Regions from separate parts of the Exiguobacterium sp. SH3S1 genome, predicted to be linked through region 2. Evidence: a T-box and tRNA genes for the amino acid it is inferred to sense, from the RefSeq annotation. Region 2 holds a T-box; the other holds one or more tRNA genes.
The links. The T-box of region 2 lies ahead of ileS (isoleucine--tRNA ligase). A T-box ahead of a tRNA ligase gene usually reads a tRNA of that ligase, here a tRNA-Ile.
Positions count from the first base shown of each region.

Region 1: it has a tRNA-Ile gene. The T-box ahead of ileS (isoleucine--tRNA ligase) is inferred to sense a tRNA for this amino acid. The anticodon was not compared.

Region 1 covers NZ_SJUW01000017.1:17,774-29,579, forward strand. Annotated here, with positions in the region: gene ispG (flavodoxin-dependent (E)-4-hydroxy-3-methylbut-2-enyl-diphosphate synthase) at 1-520, opposite strand, end outside; gene EVJ26_RS13415 (methyl-accepting chemotaxis protein) at 739-2,424, shown strand; gene EVJ26_RS13420 (hypothetical protein) at 2,446-2,904, opposite strand; gene EVJ26_RS13425 (Na/Pi cotransporter family protein) at 3,087-4,733, shown strand; tRNA gene EVJ26_RS13430 (tRNA-Met) at 4,849-4,925, shown strand; tRNA gene EVJ26_RS13435 (tRNA-Ile) at 4,930-5,003, shown strand; gene EVJ26_RS13440 (alpha-amylase) at 5,126-6,595, shown strand; gene EVJ26_RS13445 (superoxide dismutase) at 6,680-7,288, shown strand; gene EVJ26_RS13450 (peptidoglycan D,D-transpeptidase FtsI family protein) at 7,442-9,499, shown strand; gene EVJ26_RS13455 (PstS family phosphate ABC transporter substrate-binding protein) at 9,652-10,590, shown strand; gene pstC (phosphate ABC transporter permease subunit PstC) at 10,675-11,619, shown strand; gene pstA (phosphate ABC transporter permease PstA) at 11,621-11,806, shown strand, end outside.
Region 2 covers NZ_SJUW01000001.1:240,318-252,123, forward strand. Annotated here, with positions in the region: gene ileS (isoleucine--tRNA ligase) at 1-1,016, opposite strand, end outside; T-box leader at 1,066-1,286, opposite strand; gene EVJ26_RS01235 (DivIVA domain-containing protein) at 1,289-1,834, opposite strand; gene EVJ26_RS01240 (YlmH family RNA-binding protein) at 1,853-2,623, opposite strand; gene EVJ26_RS01245 (YggT family protein) at 2,624-2,896, opposite strand; gene EVJ26_RS01250 (cell division protein SepF) at 2,901-3,368, opposite strand; gene EVJ26_RS01255 (YggS family pyridoxal phosphate-dependent enzyme) at 3,392-4,045, opposite strand; gene pgeF (peptidoglycan editing factor PgeF) at 4,042-4,803, opposite strand; gene ftsZ (cell division protein FtsZ) at 4,857-6,002, opposite strand; gene ftsA (cell division protein FtsA) at 6,050-7,339, opposite strand; gene EVJ26_RS01275 (cell division protein FtsQ/DivIB) at 7,568-8,338, opposite strand; gene murG (undecaprenyldiphospho-muramoylpentapeptide beta-N-acetylglucosaminyltransferase) at 8,352-9,428, opposite strand; gene murD (UDP-N-acetylmuramoyl-L-alanine--D-glutamate ligase) at 9,425-10,762, opposite strand; gene mraY (phospho-N-acetylmuramoyl-pentapeptide-transferase) at 10,778-11,737, opposite strand; gene EVJ26_RS01295 (UDP-N-acetylmuramoyl-tripeptide--D-alanyl-D-alanine ligase) at 11,759-11,806, opposite strand, start outside.

The DNA.
Region 1 (11,806 bases), on a different contig from region 2:
TGTTGTAAAAACCGAGGTCCTCTAAAATCTTGACGTGATGCATCGCACTTTCGACCATGCCTTGGGCTGTCGGATATCCGTATTTTTCGAGGAATTGCTTCTCGAGCGATCCGGCGTTGACACCGATGCGGATCGGGATGCCTTTCGCTTTAGCGGCGTTAACGACCGCTTCGACTTTCTCACGGCGACCGATGTTACCAGGGTTGATCCGAATCTTGTCGACACCGCTTTCGATGGCTTTCAACGCCAATTTGTAGTCGAAGTGAATATCGACGACGAGCGGGATGTTGATGCGGCTCTTGATTTCAGCGAGCGCGTCGGCCGCTCGCTCATCTGGACAAGCGACGCGGACGATTTGGCAACCTGCTTCTTCAAGACGTAAAATTTCGGCGACAGTCGCTTCGACGTCGTGCGTTTTCGTCGTCGTCATCGACTGAATGACGACTTCATCAGATCCTCCGATGATGACGTTGCCGACACGAATCGGACGAGTTAATGAACGGTGTAAAATTTCTGACATATACGTAATCTCCTTCTTTTGGAAAGGTTCCAATCGATTTAGATGGTTGGTTTCTTTCTTATCATAACGAAATGCTTGTGAAAAAGCACCCGGCAAGCGCTCCTGAGATGTGCTCTTTACAAAGTCTAACGTTATCTTAACAGAGGCTTCATAATTTTCCACCGTCTCAAGACCGATATATCGGACGAATAGTAACTTGAGAAAGGTGAGGATTAGATGTGTTAACGCGATTGCAACAGCTGTGGAAGCAGCGACGTCCCGACGGCGTCAAAATTGAGCGACGTCTCCAATGGACGCTGATGCCGCTTGTCGTCATCCTGTTTTTGACGACGTTCGGTTGGTTCGCCCTGAAAGCGGAACACCTGTTGACAGCTGAAGTCGAGAAGCGCTTACTCCGAGAAGCGACAGTCATGCGCGAGACGGTCAAAACGACGTACGGGGCATACCTATCAAATGAAAAAGGGTTGGTACGCTCATTGAAGTCGACGTACATGCAACAGGCGTCAATTTTATCAGCGGACGGACTCGAGGCCGGTCAGTACTTGATTCGAGACGAGCAAGTCGAGCAATTGACAGGAAAAAAAGCGAGCAAGCAGCTTGAAGACAAATTTAATGAAGTGACAGTGAACGAACTCGCAGTCATTGAACGAGACGATTTCTTTTTAGCAGCGGTTCCGATCCCAGAACTACAAGCTCATTACGTATTGGCTGTCACGAGACAATCGGTACTTGGCTCGATGTGGGAACTTCGACAGGCGCTTTTCGCTGTGATCATCATAGCGATGGGAATCATTATCTATTTATTTTCTCGGATGATTCGTCGCGAAGTCAGACCGTTATCGCAGTTTGCGACGCGACTGCGTGAGGCGGTAGAGACGCGTGCTTTTAAAGAAGTAGACTTAGGAGCCAAGTCGTTCGAGATCCGTAGTTTAGAGCGTGAGTACAATACGTTCATCGGTCTGTGGAAAAAGTCGTTGCTGACGATGGACGAGACGTCTTTGGCGTTTGAGACGAGCTTGCCGACGTTCATGCGGCAACTTGCATCAAATGAACAACAAGTTGTCGCTTTTAAAGAAGTCGCAAGTACGGTCGAACAGACGAGTCGATCGTATCAGGCGTTTACGAGTGAATCGACGCATCGCTTCACGGACATTGCGGCCCATGTCGCGGCACTCAAACAAGATATTTCGGCTGTCGACTTGAGAGCGGTAGCGCTGCAACAAACGATTTCGAGCGAAATCGCCTCGTTTGCTTCGGTCAGAGGCGTGAGCGAGCAGTTCAAAGAGAAGGCGGGCGGTATCCAAGAGCGTTTACGCGACAGCGCGGAAACGTCAGAACGAGCCGACGAAGCGCTACAGACGATTTTATCGGTCGCGGCAGCCACGAAGATGTTGGCATTGAACGCCTCAATCGAAGCGGCTCGCGCCGGGGAACACGGAAAAGGGTTTGCTGTCGTCGCTCATGAAGTCGGTCAGCTAGCGAAAGTGACGAATGAATCTTCGATACTTGCCGTTGCGGCAATCGGACAAATCAAATCCGAACGGGAAGAGATTTTTAGCGATATGATTCGCTTCGGCGACGATATCCTTCATTTAGGTGAGACGTTGGACCGAGTTGAGGCAGGGATTGCGAGAATCAATCACGAAGTGCGCGACCAGATGGCTGAGTTCCAATCGATCACGGATCAGACGGCCGCGACGGGAAGTCAGTTGCTCCACATGGCGGAAGCGAACGAACAACTGAAAGAAATCGGCTTGACGCTCGAGCGGAAGTTGAACGAATTGTACGAAGGGGTCGAAGTATGGACGGACGTTCAAGCAACGTTACAAGCAGCCGGGACAGACCTCGGTCATCAAAGTCGACGGCTGCAGGAAGTACTTACTGAACTTGCACCGAAGACGTGATAAAAATCGGGACAGCGCGTATTAGCGCCGTCCCGATTTTTTTTGTTTAAGCGGAATTTGGAATAGCGGGACGGTCAAGAAGACGATCGTGACGACAAAGCCGAGCCAAAGAAGTGCGGGCATAAAGTGATACAAGGCGACGAGCACGAGCGTCGGCACGAGTGTCATCGCGACCGCGTAAGGCCAAGCTTGCCGATACGGCCACGGTTTCTTCATTCGAAGTCTCGTCACGAGTTGAACGAACAAGGCGGCGACGGCGACCCAAGTCATATAGAAGAAGAAGATGGCGAACCCGTGTAAAAACAACCACATCGGTGCGAAAAAATCGGGTCGCAAGACGAGGTAATCTAAAACAGTCGCGACGATTGTAAAGACGAGGCTCGCCAACATATAAGTGTGCAGCGGAGCCAGACGAAGCCGTAGCGTTTGCTTCGTAGGTAGCAGGCTATGGCGGATAAACATTGATGTCGTTTTAAGCATACAGACAAAACCCCATTCTGTTATAGTACAAATCATCTAAAATACATAAAAATAAGACAACTATTTAATAAAACCTTAACATTAAACGTGTTTACATCAACTCAGGGAAGAAGGCATAATGAGTAAGGCAATAAGAACCAATTAAACACAACCAATTCACAATCAAAAGGGGTACAAAAATCGTGGAATACAATTTGCAAGAAATGTTATTCATGTTTTTTGGAGGATTAGGGATCTTCCTATTCGGTATCAAATCGATGGGAGACGGCCTTCAAAAGTCTGCAGGAGATCGACTCCGCGACATCCTTGATAAGTATACAACGAATCCATTCCTCGGAGTACTAGCCGGGATCATCGTTACGATTCTTCTTCAGACGTCTACAGGTACGACAGTTATCACGGTCGGTCTTGTCAGTGCCGGTTTCATGACGCTCCGTCAAGCGATCGGGGTCATCATGGGTGCGAACATCGGGACAACGGTGACAGCGTTCATCATCGGAATTGATATCGGTGAGTATGCGCTCCCGATGATTGCCGTCGGTTCTGCACTGTTGTTCTTCTTTAAAAAAGAGAAGTTTCAACATATGGGTCAAATCATCTTTGGCGCCGGAGCTCTCTTCTACGGTCTTGAACTTATGGGAGACGGCATGCGTCCGCTCCGTACGAGCGAGTACTTCTTCGAACTCACACAATCGATGAGTCAAAACCCGATCCTCGGAGTTGTCGTCGGTACGGTGTTCACGTTGATCGTTCAATCGTCATCAGCGACGATCGGTGTCCTCCAGGAACTATACGCTGGTGGTTCGATCGACTTGAAGGCCGCTCTACCGGTCTTGTTCGGTGATAACATTGGGACGACAATCACAGCGGTTCTCGCTGCACTCGGTGCGTCAGTCGCGGCTCGTCGCGCAGCTGCGGCCCACGTCATCTTTAACTTGGTCGGGACGGCCATGTTCTTGATTATCTTACCGCTCTTTACGCAATACATTTTCTGGATTACAAATTTCCTTAACATTGAGGCGAAGATGCAAATCGCCTTCGCCCACGGTACGTTCAACGTCGCCAACACATTGATCCAGTTCTGGTTCATCGGGACAATTGCCTGGGTCGTGACGAAACTTGTACCAGGCGAAGATTCAATCGTTGATACGAAAGCGCAACACTTGGACCCAATCTTCATTCAACAGTCGCCTTCAATCGCGGTCGAACAAGCTAAATATGAAGTCATCCGCATGGGTGATTTCGCGAAGCTTGGTCTTGATGAGGCACGTTCTTATATGGAGACTGGTGACAAGAAGCACGCGGAAAAATCAGCGCACATTGAAGATGCGTTAAACTCGCTGAACTCTAAAATTACGGATTATCTTGTTCAACTCGCGGCCGTCGATTTGACGGAGCACGAATCACAACAACATAAGACACTCATGCATGCCATCAACGATATCGAGCGAATCGGTGACCACGTTGAGAACATCATCGAGTTGATCGACTATAAGACGGCGACACGCATCACGCTCTCGCCGGGAGCTCAAAAAGAATTGACGGAAATGTATGATCTGACACGGGCCACACTCGAGAAGTCACTCCAAACGCTCGCGAGCGGTGACATGGTCGAGGCGCGTCAAGTCATCGAGATGGAAGCGAAACTCGACATGCTCGAGCGCCAGTTCCGCAAAAATCATGTCGTTCGTTTGAACACAGGTGAATGTGACGGCCAAGCTGGTATGTTCTTCGTCGATATGCTCTCGAACCTTGAGCGGATCGGTGACCATGCGATGAACATAACGGAAATCACACTCGAAGACGCAACGAACGAAGTATCGGTCTAACGTTTCGAAAAAGTTCTGCTACTTAAGTTATAAGTAGTAGGACTTTTTTTCGTACATATGACTTTTCATTGACAGTGGCGGCTTCATTCAGTATATTATTACTGTATAACAACGTGGCGGTGTAGCTCAGCTGGCTAGAGCGTACGGTTCATACCCGTGAGGTCGTGGGTTCGACTCCCTCCGCCGCTACCAATAAGGACCCTTAGCTCAGCTGGTTAGAGCAGACGGCTCATAACCGTCCGGTCGTAGGTTCAAGTCCTACAGGGTCCATCAAAGACAGCTTTCTGATGAAAGCTGTCTTTTTATTTACATTTTTGTTTTCAAAAGTGAAGACGTGGGTAAATATTCGTTAGCATTTTATTTTTGAAAAATATGAAACGAGGCGAAGTAAGATGGAACGAAATCATACGATGATGCAATTTTTTGAATGGCACGTCCCGGCTGACCAAAAGCATTGGAAGCGATTGAAAGAACGTGCTTCTAAGTTGAAAAAAGCAGGAATCACCGCACTTTGGTTGCCACCTGTCACAAAAGGTCAAAATGATGAGGATACGGGATATGGTGTCTATGATTTGTATGATTTAGGCGAGTTTGATCAAAAAGGGACCATCGCTACAAAATATGGGACGAAGCAAGAGCTGCTTGAGGCGACGAAACACGCCCAAGAGCTCGGGATGCAAGTATATATGGACGTCGTGTTGAACCATAAAGCTGGAGCCGACGCAACCGAGAAGTTCGACGTGTTAGAAGTCGACTCGGAAGACCGGACGAAAGTGTTGTCGGAAGAACCGTTTGAGATCGAAGGGTGGACGAAGTTTGATTATAAAGAACGAAACGATAAGTACTCGTCGTTCAAATGGAACTTCCATCATTTCAACGGCACGGACTATGACGCGGCGAGCGAGCATAGGGGTATCTTCTTCATCTTAGGCGATAACAAAAAATGGAATGACAACGTCGATAGTGAGTTCGGCGTATACGATTATCTGATGTTCGCGAACATTGACTATCATCATCCGGAAGTCCAGGAAGAAGTGTTAAGTTGGGGCAAGTGGTTCATCGAAGAGACGAAATGTGACGGCTTCCGTCTCGATGCGATCAAACATATCAACTATGATTTCGTCAAAGAGTTCAGCCAAACGATGAAAGATGAAAAAGGTGAGAACTTTTACTTGGTCGGTGAGTTTTGGAAGTCAGAGCTCGAAGATTGCCGCGCCTTTTTAGACAACATCGACTACCACGTCGATTTGTTCGACGTGCCGCTCCACTACAATTTGCAACGTGCCTCGATCGAAGGCGCATCGTTCGATTTGCGGACGATTTTTGACGACACGCTCGTCCAGTCCCACCCGTTTCACTCGGTCACGTTCGTCGACAACCATGACTCACAGCCGGCCGAGGCGCTTGAATCATGGGTCGAAGATTGGTTCAAACAAAGTGCTTACGGTCTGATCTTGCTTCGCCGAGACGGTTATCCGTGCGTCTTCTACGGGGATTACTACGGCATCAACGGGCCCCACCCGACTGAAGGGAAGAAACAGGCCATCGATCCGCTTCTGTACGCACGTCGCGAAAAAGCATACGGGCAGCAAGATGATTACTTCGATAACGAGAACGTGATCGGCTGGGTCCGACACGGTAGCGAGGACATCGAGCGCTCAGGTTGTGCCGTCATCATCTCGAATAACGAGGAGGCGGAGAAACGGATGTACGTCGGGGAATATCGTGCCGGGGAGAAATGGGTCGACTTGACGCAGACGATCGATGAAATCATCGAGATTGACGAAGATGGAAAAGGGGTATTTAAAGTAGCGGCAGGATCGATCTCGGTCTGGGCGTTGCCGGACGAAGAGGTGGAATAAGCCTTTACAATTGAGTAAGCCGTCACAAATCTGTTACATTTAAAGCGAACGTTGTTCAAACCAATTTAAAGGGGGATTTTAGTTATGGCTAAATTTGAATTACCACAACTTGATTACGCATACGATGCACTCGAACCACACATTGACGCACGCACGATGGAAATCCACCATTCGAAACACCACAACGCTTACGTCACGAACGTGAACAATGCACTCGAAGGAAAAGATGTAGAGTACTCTTCACTTGAAGACTTGCTCCAAAAACTCGATTCGCTTCCTGCTGACATTCAGACAGCTGTTCGTAACAACGGCGGCGGCCATTGGAACCACTCGTTCTTCTGGAAGTTGTTGAAGAAAAACGAGAACGGGACACCAACGGGCGAACTCGCAACGGCGATCGACGAAGCGTTCGGCAGCTTTGACGCGTTTAAAGATGAGTTCACGAAAGCCGCTACAACTCGTTTCGGTTCAGGTTGGGCTTGGCTCGTCGTCAAAGGCGGCAAGCTCGAAGTCACGTCGACACCGAACCAAGATTCACCGATCATGGAAGGCATCACGCCGATCCTCGGACTCGATGTTTGGGAGCACGCGTACTACTTGAACTATCAAAACCGTCGCCCGGACTACATCCAAGCGTTCTTCCACGTCATCGACTGGGATTACGTCGCGAAGCTTTACGCTGACGCCAAATAATGACACGATCCCGAGATTCGGTTGAATCTCGGGATTTTTTCTACATTTCATTAATTTGTAAACAAATTATGATATAGTGAAAATCGAGTCTGAAAATAGAAATACAGAAAAGTATAATATAGAAGCAACTGAATGTGGAAGGAGATAACTGAATTGGCTAGACACCGTGTGAAAGTGCCGAAAAAACGGCGTAACCACCTTCCGTTACGGTTAAATTTATTGTTCTTTATCGTCTTCATCTTGTTTGCGACGTTGATTTTTCGGTTAGGCGTCGTCCAAATCGTCAACGGAGAGTTGATCGCCCGAGAAGTTCAAAAGACCGAGTCGAGCAAGATCAAGTACGAGGTGCCTCGCGGCAAAATCTACGATCGGAACGGGCAAGTGTTGGCCGACACGATCTCGAACTATTCGGTCATGTACCGTCGCTCCCAAGTGACGAAAACGGAGGAGCGTCTCGATGTTGCGGTCAAACTTGCTAAGATCGTCGACATTCCGGAGAAAGACCGCAAAGTGACCGAACGGGACCGCAAGGACTATTGGATCGCCATCGATCCCGAGCGCTCGCAAGAACGAGTTCAATCGCTTCTCGCCGAGCTGCCGGAAGAAGAGCGGGCCGCCTTGTCGAACCAAGCAGTCGATCAGTTGCTGCTTGATTCAATCACACAAGCAGAGATCACGTTCGATGATGCGACCGAAGAGATCATCGCCATCAAACATAATATGGAGAGCGGGTACGCGTTAGACCCACAAGTCATCAAGATCGGCGCGTCGCCGAAAGAGATGGCTTTGATCGAAGAAAACTTGGAGCTGTTGCCAGGCGTCAGCGTCGAACCGTATTACCAGCGGGCTTATCCGTTCGGTGAAACGTTCCAAAGTTTCCTCGGAAGCTATCGTCAAATCCCGGCCGAGCAACGGGCCTCGTATCAAGCGAAAGGCTACGGGTTGAACGATCGGGTCGGGACGTCTTATCTCGAGCAGCAATATGAAGATATTTTACGCGGGACCCCGGCCTATGACGTGTTCACGACGTATAAAGGCCAACCGGTCGGTGAGCCTACGCGCGTGAGCGGTAATCCCGGAAAAGACATCATCTTGTCGACGGACATCGAATTCCAAAAAGAAGTCGATGAGATCTTGAAGAAGGCGATCCGTGCCGGGCGTTCGGGGAGTCCGCACTTCGACCGGGCTTTCGTCGTCGTCATGAATCCGAAGACGGGCGAGCTGCTCGCTTTGTCTGGGCAAGAGTTAGATCTTGAGACGAACGAGTTTAAAGACGTCTCGACAGGAACCGTGCTCCGGGCGAGCCAAATCGGCTCGACGATCAAAGGGGCGACCGTCGCGTTCGGACTTGAAGAAGAAGTCATCAAGCCGGGCGAATACATTTACGACGCGCCGATCCGCATCGGGTCTTCGCTCAAATCGTCTTACCGGAACATGGGGAACATCAACGACCTCGATGCGCTCGCCATGTCGTCGAACATTTACATGTTCCAGATCGCGCTCAGGCTCGCCGATTATTACTCGACCGGCCAAATCGTCGGTGACAACGTCACTGAGGCGTTCAATACGATGGAGCACTACTATAAACAGTTCGGACTCGGGATCGAGACGGGCATCGATCTTCCTTACGAATCAATCGGTTTCCGGAGCGTACCCGACCGCGTCACACTGTTGATGGATATGTCGATCGGTCAGTTCATCTCGTACACGCCGATCCAACTCGCGCAATATACGTCGACGCTTGCCAACGGCGGATATCGGGTGCAGCCGCATCTGTTAAAAGAGATCATTGAACCGGGCTCGCTCGATGAGATGAACAAACAAGTCGTCAGCACGTTCCAGCCGAAAGCGCTGAACAAAGTCGACATCCGCGACGAGTTCATCCAGCGTTCGCGTCAAGGCTTCCGTCAAGGGGTCGAGAGCGGGACGTCGCGGATTCTCCAACAGACGGGGATGACGGCGGCCGGTAAGACCGGGACCGCGCAAGCGATCGCGGAAGGGCCGGACGGCCAAGCGAAACGAAACGATAAAGGTGAGCCGATCAAGACGCTTAACTCGAACCACGTCGGCTGGGCTCCGTACGACGACCCAGAGATCGCGTGGGCAATCATCATGCCAGGTCTTGAGGCAGAAGGCGTCAACACGCGCGTCGCCCATGACATCATGAAAGTATATTTTGATTTAGAAGACGTCCAAGCACAGCTCCAGTAAAGAAGTCACTTCGGTGGCTTCTTTTTTTATCTTTACAATTCTTTTACGTTCCGTTTATTTATCGTTAATAGTAGTTTATTAGGATGTTAATTGTAGGACGAAACAACAGACCCACAACACAAATCAAAGCAAACTCAAGGAGGACGTCAGAAATGTCTTGGATGAAAAAATCAGCTTTACTCGCTTCAATCACTTCGGTGGCCATCGTCGGTGCCGCGTGTGGAAACAATGAAGAAGAAAACGGTGGAGCCGAAGGAGACGCACTTTCAGGTAAAGTCGTCATGGACGGTTCGTCTACCGTATTCCCAATCATGGAAGCGGTCGCTGAAGAGTATTCAGCTGAACAGCCAGACGTTGAAGTAACGGTCGGTGTATCTGGAACGGGCGGCGGCTTCAAACGTTTCGTGACCGGGGAGACAGACTTCTCGAACGCATCGCGTGAAATCAAAGAAGAAGAAGCAGCCGAAGCTGAAGCGAACGGCGTCGAGTACACAGAAATCGCGGTCGCGCTTGACGGATTAGCGGTTGTCGTCAACCCAGAGAACGATTGGGCCGATGACATCACGATGGATGAGCTCAACAAGATGTGGACAGATATGAACGTGAAGACATGGAAAGACGTCCGCTCGGACTGGCCAGATGAAGAGATCTCATTCTTCTCACCTGGTAAAGACTCAGGTACGTTCGATTACTTCAACGAAGCAGTTCTCGATGATACAGACGTTCGCCAAGATGCACAGTTGTCAGAAGACGACAACGTCCTCGTAACAGGAGTTGCCGGAACGAAAAATGCGATCGGTTTCTTCGGATACGCGTACTACATTGAAAACGAAGGCACGTTGAAATCGTTGAAAGTAGACGGCATCGAGCCGACAGCTGAGAACGTGACATCGTTCGAATACCCACTGTCACGTCCAATCTACACGTACGTGAACAACGCCTCGATGCAAGAAAAGCCGCAAGTTGTAAACTTCGCACGCTTTATGAACGAAAATGCCGGAGCACTTGCTGAAGAAGTCGGCTACGTCGCGATGGAGCAAGCAAGTTACGATGAGAACGCTAAACTGATTGATGAACTCGCTGGTGAATAAATAGAGCAAATGGCAGAAGGTGAGAGACTCTCTCGCCTTCTCGCCATGCTTTCTAGTATGAAGAGGTAGGGAGCGATAAACGAGATGAACGAATCAAAAAATGAGTTCTCGATTCGAGAGATGATTAACGCGAATAAGCAAAAAAAATATAGTACGACGAACGTGTTTGACAAAATCATGCCGTTCTTATTATTCTTGAGCGCATTTGTCTCGGTCGTCACGACGATCGGGATTGCTTTGACGCTCGGCTTCGAACTGTTCAAGTTCTTTGAAAAAGTCCCGGTACGCGACTTCCTAGGCTCGACCGAATGGTACCCGCTCAGTGCGGACCCGAGTTTCGGTGTTTGGGCGCTCGTCATGGGCACACTCCAAATCACGCTCATCGCGATGATCGTGGCAGTGCCGCTCGGACTCGCATCGGCCATTTATTTGAGCGAGTACGCGTCTGAACGGGCCCGGACGATTCTCAAGCCGATCCTTGAAGTCCTCGCCGGTGTTCCGACGATCGTCTTCGGGTTCTTCGCCTTGTCATTCGTCACACCGATCTTGCAGTCGCTCATTCCAGGGTTGAAGATCTATAACGCCCTCAGTCCAGGGATTGTCGTCGGCATCATGATCATCCCGATGATCGCGTCGATTTCGGAAGACGCGATGAGTGCCGTTCCGAAAAAGATTCGTGACGGGGCACTTGGCCTCGGTGCGACACGTCTAGAAGTCGCCCTCAAAGTCGTCATGCCAGCCGCGCTCTCAGGGATCATCGCTTCGATCGTCCTCGGGATGAGTCGAGCGATCGGTGAGACGATGATCGTCACGATCGCGGGTGGGTCGCAACCGAACTTCGAGTTCAACCCGCTCGACTCGATCCAAACGATGACGGCGTATATCGTCCAGATCGCCAAAGGTGACGCTGGTTACGGGACAATCGAATACTATAGTATCTATGCGGTCGGTGCGCTTCTATTCATCTTTACGCTCGTGATGAACTTGTTCGCGAACTGGGTGACGCGCCGCTTCAGAGAGGAGTACTAATATGGCTTTGCCGAACAGTGAGTTCAAGAATACGAAGAACTATATTGACCATGAGACCGTATCGCGACGGATTAAAAGTCGCCTACGATTGAACGAAATCTTTAAGTACATCTTTTTAGCGGGGCTCATCTTCGCCTTGCTCGTCTTATCGACGCTTATTTATGACGTGATCTCAAAAGGTGGCGGA
Region 2 (11,806 bases):
CCGTACGCTTGGCCGACACGGTAGTCGTCTTCCCCGTGGCCAGGTGCGATATGGACGCAGCCTGTCGCTTCAGCCGTGACGTGGTCGCCAAGGATGAGGAGTGACGTCCGGTCGTAAAGCGGGTGCTGTACCGTCATGTGTTCGAACTCGCGTCCGTTCCAAGATCCGCTCACTGAGTACTCATCCCAGCCAAGTGCTGTCGTCACTTCTTCGACGAGCGTCTCGGCAACGATATACCCTTTGCCATCATGCTCGATCCGTGTGTATGTCAGCTCATCGCTGACAGCGATCCCGAGGTTGGCCGGAATCGTCCACGGTGTCGTCGTCCAGATGACGAAATGGTCGGTCGTCCCGAGGACGCCTTTGCCATCGACGACTTGGAACGCCACATAGATGGCTGGTGATTTTTTGTCATAGTACTCGATTTCCGCCTCAGCGAGTGCCGATTCAGAAGACGGTGACCAATAGACCGGTTTTTTCCCTTTATAGATGTATCCTTTTTCAGCCATCGTGCCGAACAGGCGGATTTGCGCCGCTTCATATTCAGGCTGGAGCGTGATGTATGGATTGTCAAAGTCAGCGAGCAGTCCGAGACGCTTGAACTGTTCACGTTGTGAGTTCACTTGCTCCATCGCGTAAGCGGCACATTTTTCGCGGAACTCGGCGACAGTCATCTCTTTACGGTTGACGCCTGCTTTTTGAAGCGCGTTCTCGATCGGAAGACCGTGTGTGTCCCAACCTGGGATCATCGGTGATTGATAGCCGTTCAACGACTTGAAACGGACGATGATGTCTTTTAACACTTTGTTGAGTGCATGGCCCATATGGATGTCACCGTTTGCGTACGGAGGTCCGTCATGTAGAATGTATTGCGGCTTTCCTGCATTCTTTTCTTGAACGCGGTTGTATAAGTCCATCTGCTCCCAAGCCTCGTGCATTGCTGGCTCGCGCTTCGGCAAATTTCCACGCATCGCGAATTCTGTATCAGGCATCAATAATGTGTCTTTGTAGTTCATTGAAACTCCTCCTGCATCTTTTTTGAAAAACAAAAAAAACCCGCCCCTAAATAGGGACGAGTTCATCGACTCGCGGTACCACCCTACTAATCTCAAGTAGACCTTGAGACCGCTCTCGGTAACCGATAACGAGGTCAAGCGGTCACGCTTACTCAATTCAGCATGACACTCATAGGGGATACCAAATAAAGTCTTTCTCTTAGGCTTGCACCTTCCCTAAGTCGCTTCGTAGGTGTGACTTTATTGACGTGTCCTAATCAACGTATTGTTTATTATCCGTGATGTTTGTTTGGTGTGACTTCGTCGTCATTATACGCAAGTTCACTCGTATCGTCAAGAACCGTCTGGACAGGCGGCTCTCCGACAATCGTGTCCCATTCGGTACTATTTAGAAGTTCCATCTGTGCGTCGACGAGAACACGGAACCGGGTCCGGTACAGTTCGACTTTTTTCAACATTTGAATGACTTCACGCTCTGCCATCTGCTCTTTACGCGACGCTTCCTCTTCTCGGGCGAGCGCTTCGCGTTCAGCCTGCTTCAAGATGAGGCTGGCTTCTTTGGCCGCATTGGTCTTGACTTCTTCTGCCGCCTCTTGTGCGACGATAATCGATTTATTCAATGTGTCTTCCATCGAGGAGAAGTAGTCAATACGGGCTTGCATATCGTTGACGAGTTCTTCGTACCTTCTATTTTCACGAATCAATAGCTCAAACTCTTTAATGATTTGATCTAAAAATTCATTGACCTCATCGATATCGTACCCGCGAAAACGAGTCGAGAACTCTTTGTTATGAATATCAATCGGTGTCAACGCCATTCGACTTTCCTCCTAAATTCAACGTATGATGCCATACTGGATTTTTATTTTCTCACGCTTTGTCGAGCCGAGGATTGCCGTCAATTTGACACGACCGTAACCCCGGATTGAAACCAAATCGTCTGGTTCGAGTAAAAAACTCGCGTCCGTGATCGCTTTATGATTGACTTTGCAGTCACCATGTTTGACGAGCGCCTGTGCTTTCTGGCGCGACAGACCGAGCACCTCGCTCACGACCGCATCAAAGCGGAGTGAGGAGACGATGCCAAACTCGTCGCTCCATTTGACTTCTGGGACGGTCAAAATCGATGCGGCCGGCACATCAGACAACCGCACCCGGGCTTTGCCGACGCGATCCACGTTCATTTCGATGAATCCAGCCGCATCAGCCGTCGTCGCGAACTGAGCGATCCCGTCAGCGAGGACAACGTCGCCAAACTTTTGCCGCTTCAGGCCCGCGTTAAGAAGCGTGCCTGTCACTTGGCGGTGGGTCAAGTCGACAAACTTCGTCGGATAATCGATTTGAAGAATCTTGACTTCAAAGTCGTTCACGTCGAGCTCATAGTAGTCGGGCGTCAATAAAAGCCGTTTCCGCTCAGCTCCAGGGAAACCGCCGTCCTCGTAGATGGCGAGCCGTTTGCCAACGAGTTGCCTGACGATTTGTTGCTCACGTGGGTCTAAAAAATCCGTCAATTTAAACAAGTAGTTGTCCTCGACTTGTCGCACCCAGTCGAGCACTTGCTCGACAAACGGGCGTTCATTCGGTCGATAATGATCGAAGACGCTCATTTACAGACCGAAAATCGCTCGCACTCCTGCTTGCGCCATACGAAGCACGAACAGGGCGACGATTGGAGAAATGTCGAGCATACCGCCGATTGGCGGGATGATCCGACGGAACGGGTTAAGAAACGGCTCACACAAGTATGTCAAAATTTGTCCGAATTTTGATTCTCTCGCATTCGGGAACCACGATAATAAAATATAGGCAATCAAGACCCAACTATAATATCCAAGAAGCGTAACAATCGTATTGCCTAATGCAGGGATCGCATTTTCCATTCATTTACCACCCTTTACTGTTTAGTTCGTCCTCCGAAATCAAATTCGAAATCGATCCAGTCAATTCGATATTGTTCGGAGCACATAGAATCGTGTTATGTCCAATCGACGTCATCGTTCCTTCTAGGGCGTAAACGACACCCGACAAGAAGTTTACAACTTGACGAGACTGCTCTTTCGACATGCGCTGAAGGTTGACGATGACGGCACGATTTTCTTTCAACTGGTCGCCAATATCTTGTGCCTCGGCAAAGACGCGCGGTTCAGCAAGAACGACTTTCGAACGTTCTTTCTTCTTCGTGTTTAGCGCGACGAGGTTGTTCGATGGTTTCGGACGCTCCTCGGTTTTGACGAGCGCATCAGTCGTCGGTTGAGTGTTCGTCTCTGCGACAGCATACTCTTCCCCTTCATACGCGTGATTCGGATCTTCCTCAAGTCCAAAGAAGTCTTTCATTTTGTTTTTGATTGACATAACGGATTCCTCCTTAGAATATATTATTGCACAAGTACGGTCCCAATACGAACAAACGATGCGCCTTCTTCGATTGCCAACTCGTAGTCGTTAGACATACCCATCGACAATTCGTTGCATGGTGCATGTTCGAAGCGATTTGCCGCGACGCGGTCGCGCAATTCGCGTAAAGCACGGAATGTTTCACGGATCACACCTTCATCTTCTGTGAACGGAGCCATCGTCATCAGTCCGATGACCCGAATATGGCGATACTGTCTACAGTTCTCGATGAACGGGATGACTTCCTCTTTTTCAAGCCCATGTTTTGACGTCTCGCCCGATACGTTCACTTGGACGAAACAATCGATGACACGGTCGGACCGTTTGTCAATCTCTTCGGCGAGCGATAATCGGTCGAGCGAATGGATTGCGGCAACATGATCGATGACTTGTCTCACTTTGCGCGTCTGTAGACTGCCGATAAAATGGAACTTGGCGTCCGACGGCATCGCATTGACTTTCTCGAGCAAGCCTTCCGGACGGTTCTCACCGAAATCACGGACACCTTCTGCGTAAAGCGCGTTCGCGACGTCGACACCGACCGACTTCGTGACCGCAATGAGCGTCACCGCTGTTTCCGATTGAAGGTTCTCAATATTCTGTCTCACTTGTTTGACGTTATCAGCTATGCTCACAATTTCTTCTCCTTGACGAGGACGGCGGCAAATCGACGCTTGGCGTCTCCGTTCCGATACGAGAAAAAGTCTCGATCGGAAGCGGTCGACAAGTTCGACTGCGTGACGTCCATGTTTCTTTCGACAGCGAGTGTCTCATTGACTCGTTGCAATGACAGATTCGCATGACGTTCTGATTCGTTATACACCGAGGCCGCATATGCTTCGGGCGAGACGGCATTGACGGCATCGAGGACACGGCGGTCGACTTCATAATGCTCGGCCGTGATGGCCGGTCCGACGTACATCTCGATGTCGTGTTCCGGAACCCCGAGCCGAGCGAATGCGTCCGCCATCGAAGACACGATGTTTCCGACCGTCCCTTTCCATCCGGCATGAGCCATGCCGATGATTCCGTGATCTTTCGCACAAAAGAACAACGGGACGCAATCGGCGAACACGAGAGCGAGTGGCAAATCGGTAGCGGTCGTGACGAGTCCGTCAGTCGCTTGAATCGCCTCATCGTATCGATAGGCGCCTTTGCCCTTGTCCGCTTCGTCGACGGTCGCGACACGCGTCCCGTGCACTTGATCGGCCCAAACCGAATCGATAAGCGACAAGTTTGCTTCGGTGAAGAAACGTTCCCGGTTGGCAATGACTTGTTCCGCGTCATCGCCGACGTGCAGACCGACATTGCCTTCATTGTGTCCATCCGTCCGCGTCGTCACATAAGCCAGATAGCGATACGCCTCGGTTTCCCATGTATGTATGAGTTGCATACCAGTCTCCTTTTTTAGAAAAAGGGGGTGCCGAGAACGGCCCCCCCTGTTGTTTAGTTACGGCGTTGTCTTACGAACGCTGGGATGTTGATCGTCTCGTCTGGGACGTCCCCACCATAGACTGGTCTATGGAAGTTCCCTTCTTCTTGTTGAGCAGGTTCAGTCGGTTTCGGTTGAACTTCTTTGTTCGCCTCAGGCTCCGCTTGTTTCTTCGGTTGCTGAAGGAACGGGTTCGTGCCTTGTGACTCTTCCGCAAACTCAGTCGCGATGACAGTGACGATGATCTCCTCGTTCAAGTTTTCGTTGATGACCGAACCAAAGATCAAGTTCACTTCTTCATCAGCGGCGCTTTGAACGATTTGAGCAGCCTCTGTTACTTCATACAAGCTGAGGCTGAGTCCACCTGTAATGTTCATCAAGACACCTTTCGCGCCTTCGATCGAAGACTCGAGCAGTGGAGATGAGATCGCCTTTTTCGCTGCTTCGATGGCACGGTTTTCACCAGTCGCCACACCGACACCCATGAGCGCCGATCCTTTTTCCGTCATGATCGTTTTCACGTCGGCGAAGTCAAGGTTGATCAAACCAGGGATGGCGATCAAGTCTGTGATCCCTTGGACACCTTGGCGAAGCACGTTATCCGCTTCGCGGAACGCTTCGATCATCGGCGTGTTCCGCTCGACGATTTCAAGCAACTTGTCGTTCGGGATGACGATGAGTGTATCGACTTTTTCTTTGAACGCTTGGATTCCGTGTTGCGCATGCTGCATCCGTTTGCGTCCTTCGAACATGAACGGTTTCGTGACGACACCGACTGTGAGCGCTCCGATTTCTTTTGAAATCTCAGCGATGACTGGTGCAGCGCCCGTACCTGTTCCCCCACCCATACCGGCAGTGACGAAGACCATATCGGCACCGTCAAGTGCTTCGATCAATTGCTCACGGCTTTCTTCAGCCGCTTTCTTACCGATGTCCGGGTTCGCACCGGCACCAAGGCCGCGTGTCAATTTAGCGCCAAGCTGAAGCTTGACGTCCGCTTTCGACATATTGAGTGCTTGTGCGTCTGTATTGACCGCGATGAACTCGACACCTTGCACTCCGTGCTCGATCATTCGGTTGACGGCGTTTGAACCACCACCACCGACTCCAATTACTTTAATTTTTGCTACGGCGTCAATCGCCTCATCAAAGTACATCATTTCAGGTATCCCCCTACGTAATTTCCAATTGTTAACACATCATCAGCTTACACGCCAAATAATTTTTCCATTAAACGCCCGAATCCATTTTTAGATTCGCGCTCTGTTGTTTCAGGCTCGTCATCACGATCGATGTCGCGTTCTGTCCCGCCAGTTGGTGTCGGAACAGTCACGCGCTCATCTGGCTTCTCAAGTTGCGACTTCGAGACATGATGGTCGCTCATGAGCACATACTTGAGAACGCCGACAGCCGTCGCGTATTTCGGATGTCTGACACCAATCGACGAAGGTTGGTAGAGTCTTGTCTTTTGACCCATGACGCGCGTCGCCAATTCCTGGATGCCAGGCAAGGCAGCCGCTCCGCCACAGAGGAGATAACCTCCGCTGAGCGGTGGAACACCTACCTTTTGCACTCTATTCAACACGAGTGTGAACATTTCCTCTATTCGCGCCTCTAAAACGTAACTAATTTCTGTTTGTGGCTCGAATGCCACTTCCCCATTAATATTCGTGAATGAGAATCCTTCAGAAGCGTCCGCCATTTCTTCGAGCGCGAGTCCGTATTCTTCTTTCGCCACTTTTGCGTCTTGGTACTTACAGTTGAGTTTATATACCAAGTCTCGCGTCATGTGGTCCCCGCCGACTGGGAGGATATACGAGTAGACGAGATCACCGCGATAAAATACAGAGACGGTCGTCTTTTCGTGTCCGATGTCGACGAGGCCGATCCCAAGGTCGATTTCATCGACGGAAGCAGCACTCATTCCGAGCGCCAAGTTACCGAGTACAAATCCTTCTAGCGTAAGGCCTGCCCGTTCAATCGAACGACGGATGCTATGTAGGACCGTTTTTGAACCCGTTACCATTTTTCCGTGCATCTCTAACCGGTAGCCGAGCATACCACGGGGATCGACGACCCCTGTCTGTTGGTCGACTGTGAACGACGTCGGGATGACATCGATGACGCTCATCTCATCCGGCAAACGCATCACTTGCGCCGAATTGATGACTTCGATGACGTCGACGTCCGTGATCTCTTGGTCTTCTCGTTTCACCGATGCGATCCCATGACACGGGGCAATTTGGATATGTTCCCCTTCGATGGCAACATATACCGAACGAACTTGATCACCGAGCGCCGCTTCGGCATGTTCGACGGCTTGCTTAATGGCTTGAACCGTTTTATCGATGTCGACGACGGCGCCACGTTTTACTCCTGCAGACGGGGCGCACCCCTCCGCCAAAATGTTAAGCGTTCCTCCGAGCAATTCGCCCACGACGAGCTTAATTTCTGACGTTCCTATATCCAATGCGGCAACATAACCGTTCGCTTCCAAAAGGGAAACACCTCCGCGCTTAAATTTCTGTTTCTGAATTTCCGTTACATTGTTACAGATATCCAAAAATATTGATAGGTCCGGCAAGATATCTCACGTCTAAGTTTACAACAAATAACATAGTGAGAAAAGGTAGAATCCTACAAATTAAGCGGTTTTGGGGTGTCAATTCGATTACAAACCATAAAAAAACAGTCCTTACGTGTCTAAGGACTGTAAAAAATCAGATTATTCTTTCGTTTTTTCGTAAGGGACGAAATAAAAGCCTCCGTCCATGACGACGGTTCCGCGTTGACCTTTTGGGATGTTTTCAAAGATATCCCCGTATTTTGAGACGGTTTGGCTCAGTTTGAACGTCGGTGTGAGCAACGTGTTTCCATCGTTCATATAAATCTCATACCGGACTGGTTCATCCTTTTTTTTCGAAAAGACGATTTCAGACATCCGGGCCCGCATCGCGTCATCGACTTGCTCGAGTTCACTTGCCACTTTCTCGAGCTCGGCGACGTCCGTGAACTCACGTAAGAGCGGACCATCCTGCAACTTCTCCGGATCATCGATTTGTCCGGTCGGGTGAAGTGATCCGTCTGCGAGCACGACGACTTCTTCTGAGTCGTTTCGCGAGTAGGCGATCATCTTCTCTTCCTCGATGTCCACGGTGACGATGTTATACCAAGACCGATCGACTTTGACGTCCCGCACTCCCGGGAGTGCGCGAATCGTCTGCTCGATGTCGTTCGGAGAGATGCGAACAATCTTTGAAGACGTGTCGAGATCCGTTCCCTCAAGGACGTAAGCTTCAGTCAACCAGTCGAGTCCGGACACATTCACTGCCTTCACGTCAGAAACCGACGTCTGCATATAGACGACGAGTGCGATGAGCACGGCAAACAAGAGTAGAATCGTCGCCAAGCGTCGATTCGCTTTTTTGCGCCGTTGGTCCTTCATATACGGAATACGATCTTCCAAACTGCGAACGGTATTCTGACGCGTCTCCATTAACTTCTCTCCTTTATCGGCTTACTTCTTCAACAAGATCGGCGAGTGATTCCGCGGCGTGCGGGAATCCTAATCGTTTCGACGCTGCGGCCATCTCGTCATGGTGATTCAAGACGTGACGGATCGACGCGACGAGCGTGGCGCCTGTCAATGCTTGCTCTTTAATCAGTTCAGCGGCACCGCTCTCGACGAGCGCCGACGCATTTTTCGTCTGATGATCCGCTGTCACGTAAGGGCTCGGGATTAAAATGCTCGGCAAACCGAGCGCAGTCAATTCCGAGATTGTCGAAGCACCGGCCCGTGAGACGACGAGACTCGCACAGGCGAGGAGTTCTGGCATATCGTAGACGTAGGGCAAGATTTGGACGTTATCTGAGCTCGGCGCTTTGGCGACGACATCGTCAAAATGCACTTTTCCGGTCACATATAAGACGTTCACAGGTTCAGTCGCGAGTTCCGGGATCGCCTCGATGACCGCTCGATTGATCGCTTCCGCCCCACGGCTGCCGCCATAGATGAGAACAATCGGTCGTTCGTCAATCCCGTACTCGGTGCGCAGTTTCATCTCGTCTGCCGTTGTCTTCAAGACCTCACTACCCCGTGGATTCCCGATGACTTGCACGTTCGCCCCTGGGAAATGTTGTTCAGAACCGGCGAACGACAGCGCGACACGATCCGCTTTTTTAGACAAAAACTTATTCGTCAGTCCCGGGATGCTGTTTTGTTCATGCAAAATCGTCGGAATACCGAGCAGTTGTGCGGTGAAGACGACAGGCCCGGACACGAAACCGCCCGTTCCGATGACGACGTCAGGTCGGAACGTTTTCATGTCTTTTCGTAATGCGAGAACCGATTGGACGAACCGATAACCCGTCTTGACGTTCTCAATCGAAAGCGACCGTTTCAAGCCACTGATTCGAATCGATTTGAACGGGATACTCGCTCGCGGTACGAGATCGGCTTCAAGCCCGTTCTCGGTCCCGATATAGAGCACCTCTAAATCGGTATGCCGCTCTTTCAACGTATCGAGCAGGGCGAGCGCCGGATAGATGTGACCACCCGTCCCTCCACCAGAAATGATAACTCTCATCGGTTTGCCTCCTCATATGCGTTCACGAGCTTGACGAAATGTTCGCCTCGTTCTTCAAACGTCTTATATTGATCCCAGCTCGCACAGGCCGGCGACAGCAAGATCACGTCGCCTGCAACGGACTGTTCAAACGCGAGCGGCACCGCCTCGTCGAGCGTGGCGACGGCTTGCGCCGGAATATTTTCTGATTCACTTAACGTTTTGAACCGTTCAGCCGTCTCGCCGTAAGCGATGACAGCTTTCACCCGTTTCATCGCCGGAACGAGTGATGTCAGGTCGGCTCCACGTTCGAGCCCGCCGCATAACCAAACGATTGGTGATTCGAAACCAGTGAGCGCCGCTTCGGCAGCGACGTTGTTCGTCGCTTTTGAATCGTTGTAGACACTTCGGCCAAGCACACGGCCGAGGCTCTCCGTCCGATGGGCGACGCCGCCGAACGTGCGCAAGACGTGCTCGATATGATCAGTCGGGATGTCAAACGGCTCGATCAACAAGAGCGCGGCCAATACGTTCTCGACGTTATGGGCGCCTCCAAGCGCAAGTTCTGACACCGGCATGATCCGTGCGCCATGCAAAGTGATCCATCCTGAATCGACATGCGCGTCACCGGCTTCATAGCCAAACGTTTGAGCTGAAAGTCCAGTCGGCACTCGCTTCATGACTTCTCGATCCTCACCTTTGACGACGACCCGGTCTGAAGGTGTCATGTTTTGGAACAGATTCGCTTTCGCGTCAGCGTATGATTCAAAGTCCCCGTGATAGTCAAGATGGGCTTCTGACAAGTTGAGCAGTGCTGCCGAGCGGGGATGGAACGCTTCCACTCCCATCAGCTGAAAGCTCGATAGTTCGATCACGATCAGGTCGCCCGGCGCGGCTTGCGTCGCGACTTCGATGGCCGGAAACCCGATGTTCCCCGCTACGTGGACGGGACGTTTGCCACCTTTTAACAGCTCATGGACGAGCGTCGTCGTCGTCGTTTTACCGTTCGACCCGGTGATGGCGACAAAATCTGCCTCTGTTGCCAAATAAGCGAGCTCGACTTCCGTATAAATCGGGATGTGACGCGCAATCGCTTCTTCTAGTAACGGGATCTGATAAGGGATACCCGGATTCTTGACGATCAGTTCAGCTTCGTCTAACAGTTCAAGCGGATGCGAGCCGAAGACAGTTTTTACGTTTAGCGCTTCAATCTTTTCCCGCTCTGCTTCTGTTGGCTCACTGCCCGTATTGATCACTACGTCTGCGCCGACCGCCTTTAAATAGGCGGCAGCTGCGATACCGCTCCGAGCCGCCCCGAGTACGAGGACTCGCTTACCATTCCACTGTTGATTCATGTCTTCCACCATCCATTACATGAGAAGTAACGACAATACTGCCGTGATCAAGCTAATTCCACTGAACGTCAATACGATGCGCCATTCTGACCAGCCGACCATCTCGAAATGGTGGTGGATCGGACTCATCTTAAAGATTCGTTTCCCCGTCGTTTTAAACGAGATGACCTGCAAGATGACACTGAGCGTCTCGATGACAAAAATAATACCGACGAAGACGAGTAATAATTCAAGTTTCAACATGAGGGCGAGACCAGCGACCGCTCCGCCTAAAGCGAGCGAACCCGTGTCACCCATGAAAATTTTCGCCGGGTATTTGTTAAAGACGAGGAACCCAAAGAGTGCTCCGACCGTACTAAACGCAAACCAGGCGATGCCGACTTCGTCTTGCCCTAACGCATAAATTCCAAAGAACGCAAACGTCGGGATGGCCGAGAACGAAACGAGACCGTCCAAACCGTCCGTCAAGTTGACGGCGTTCGAGAAGCCGACGAGCCAGAAGATGACGATGGCGATGTAGAACCAGCCCGTGTCAAACGCGATCGATGTGAACGGAATGCTGATTGTTGTGTCGAGCCCGCCGCCAAGCGATAAGAACCAAACGAACAACACCGAGACAATGATTTGGCCAATCAACTTTTGGAGCGATGTCAATCCAAGGTTACGTTTGTTGACGACTTTAATGTAGTCGTCGAGGAATCCAATGATCCCGAACGCGAGCGTGACGAACAAGAGCGTCCCGAATCCGGCGACCGCTTCTCCAAACACGATCGAAACGAGAAAGCCGACAAGAAGTGCGAGCAGGATGACGATCCCGCCCATCGTCGGTGTCCCTGATTTCTTTTGATGCCAATCCGGACCCTCGTCCCGGATCTCCTGACCAAACTTTAAGTTACGAAGTGCCGGGATGGCCCGCGGCATGACGACCAATACGGTCAATAATGAGCTGATTAAGACGATTAAACTGATTAACATATTCGTACCTCACTACTCTATTTATTGGACTAAGCGCTCAAGCGCAAGTCCTCGCGATGCTTTTAACAA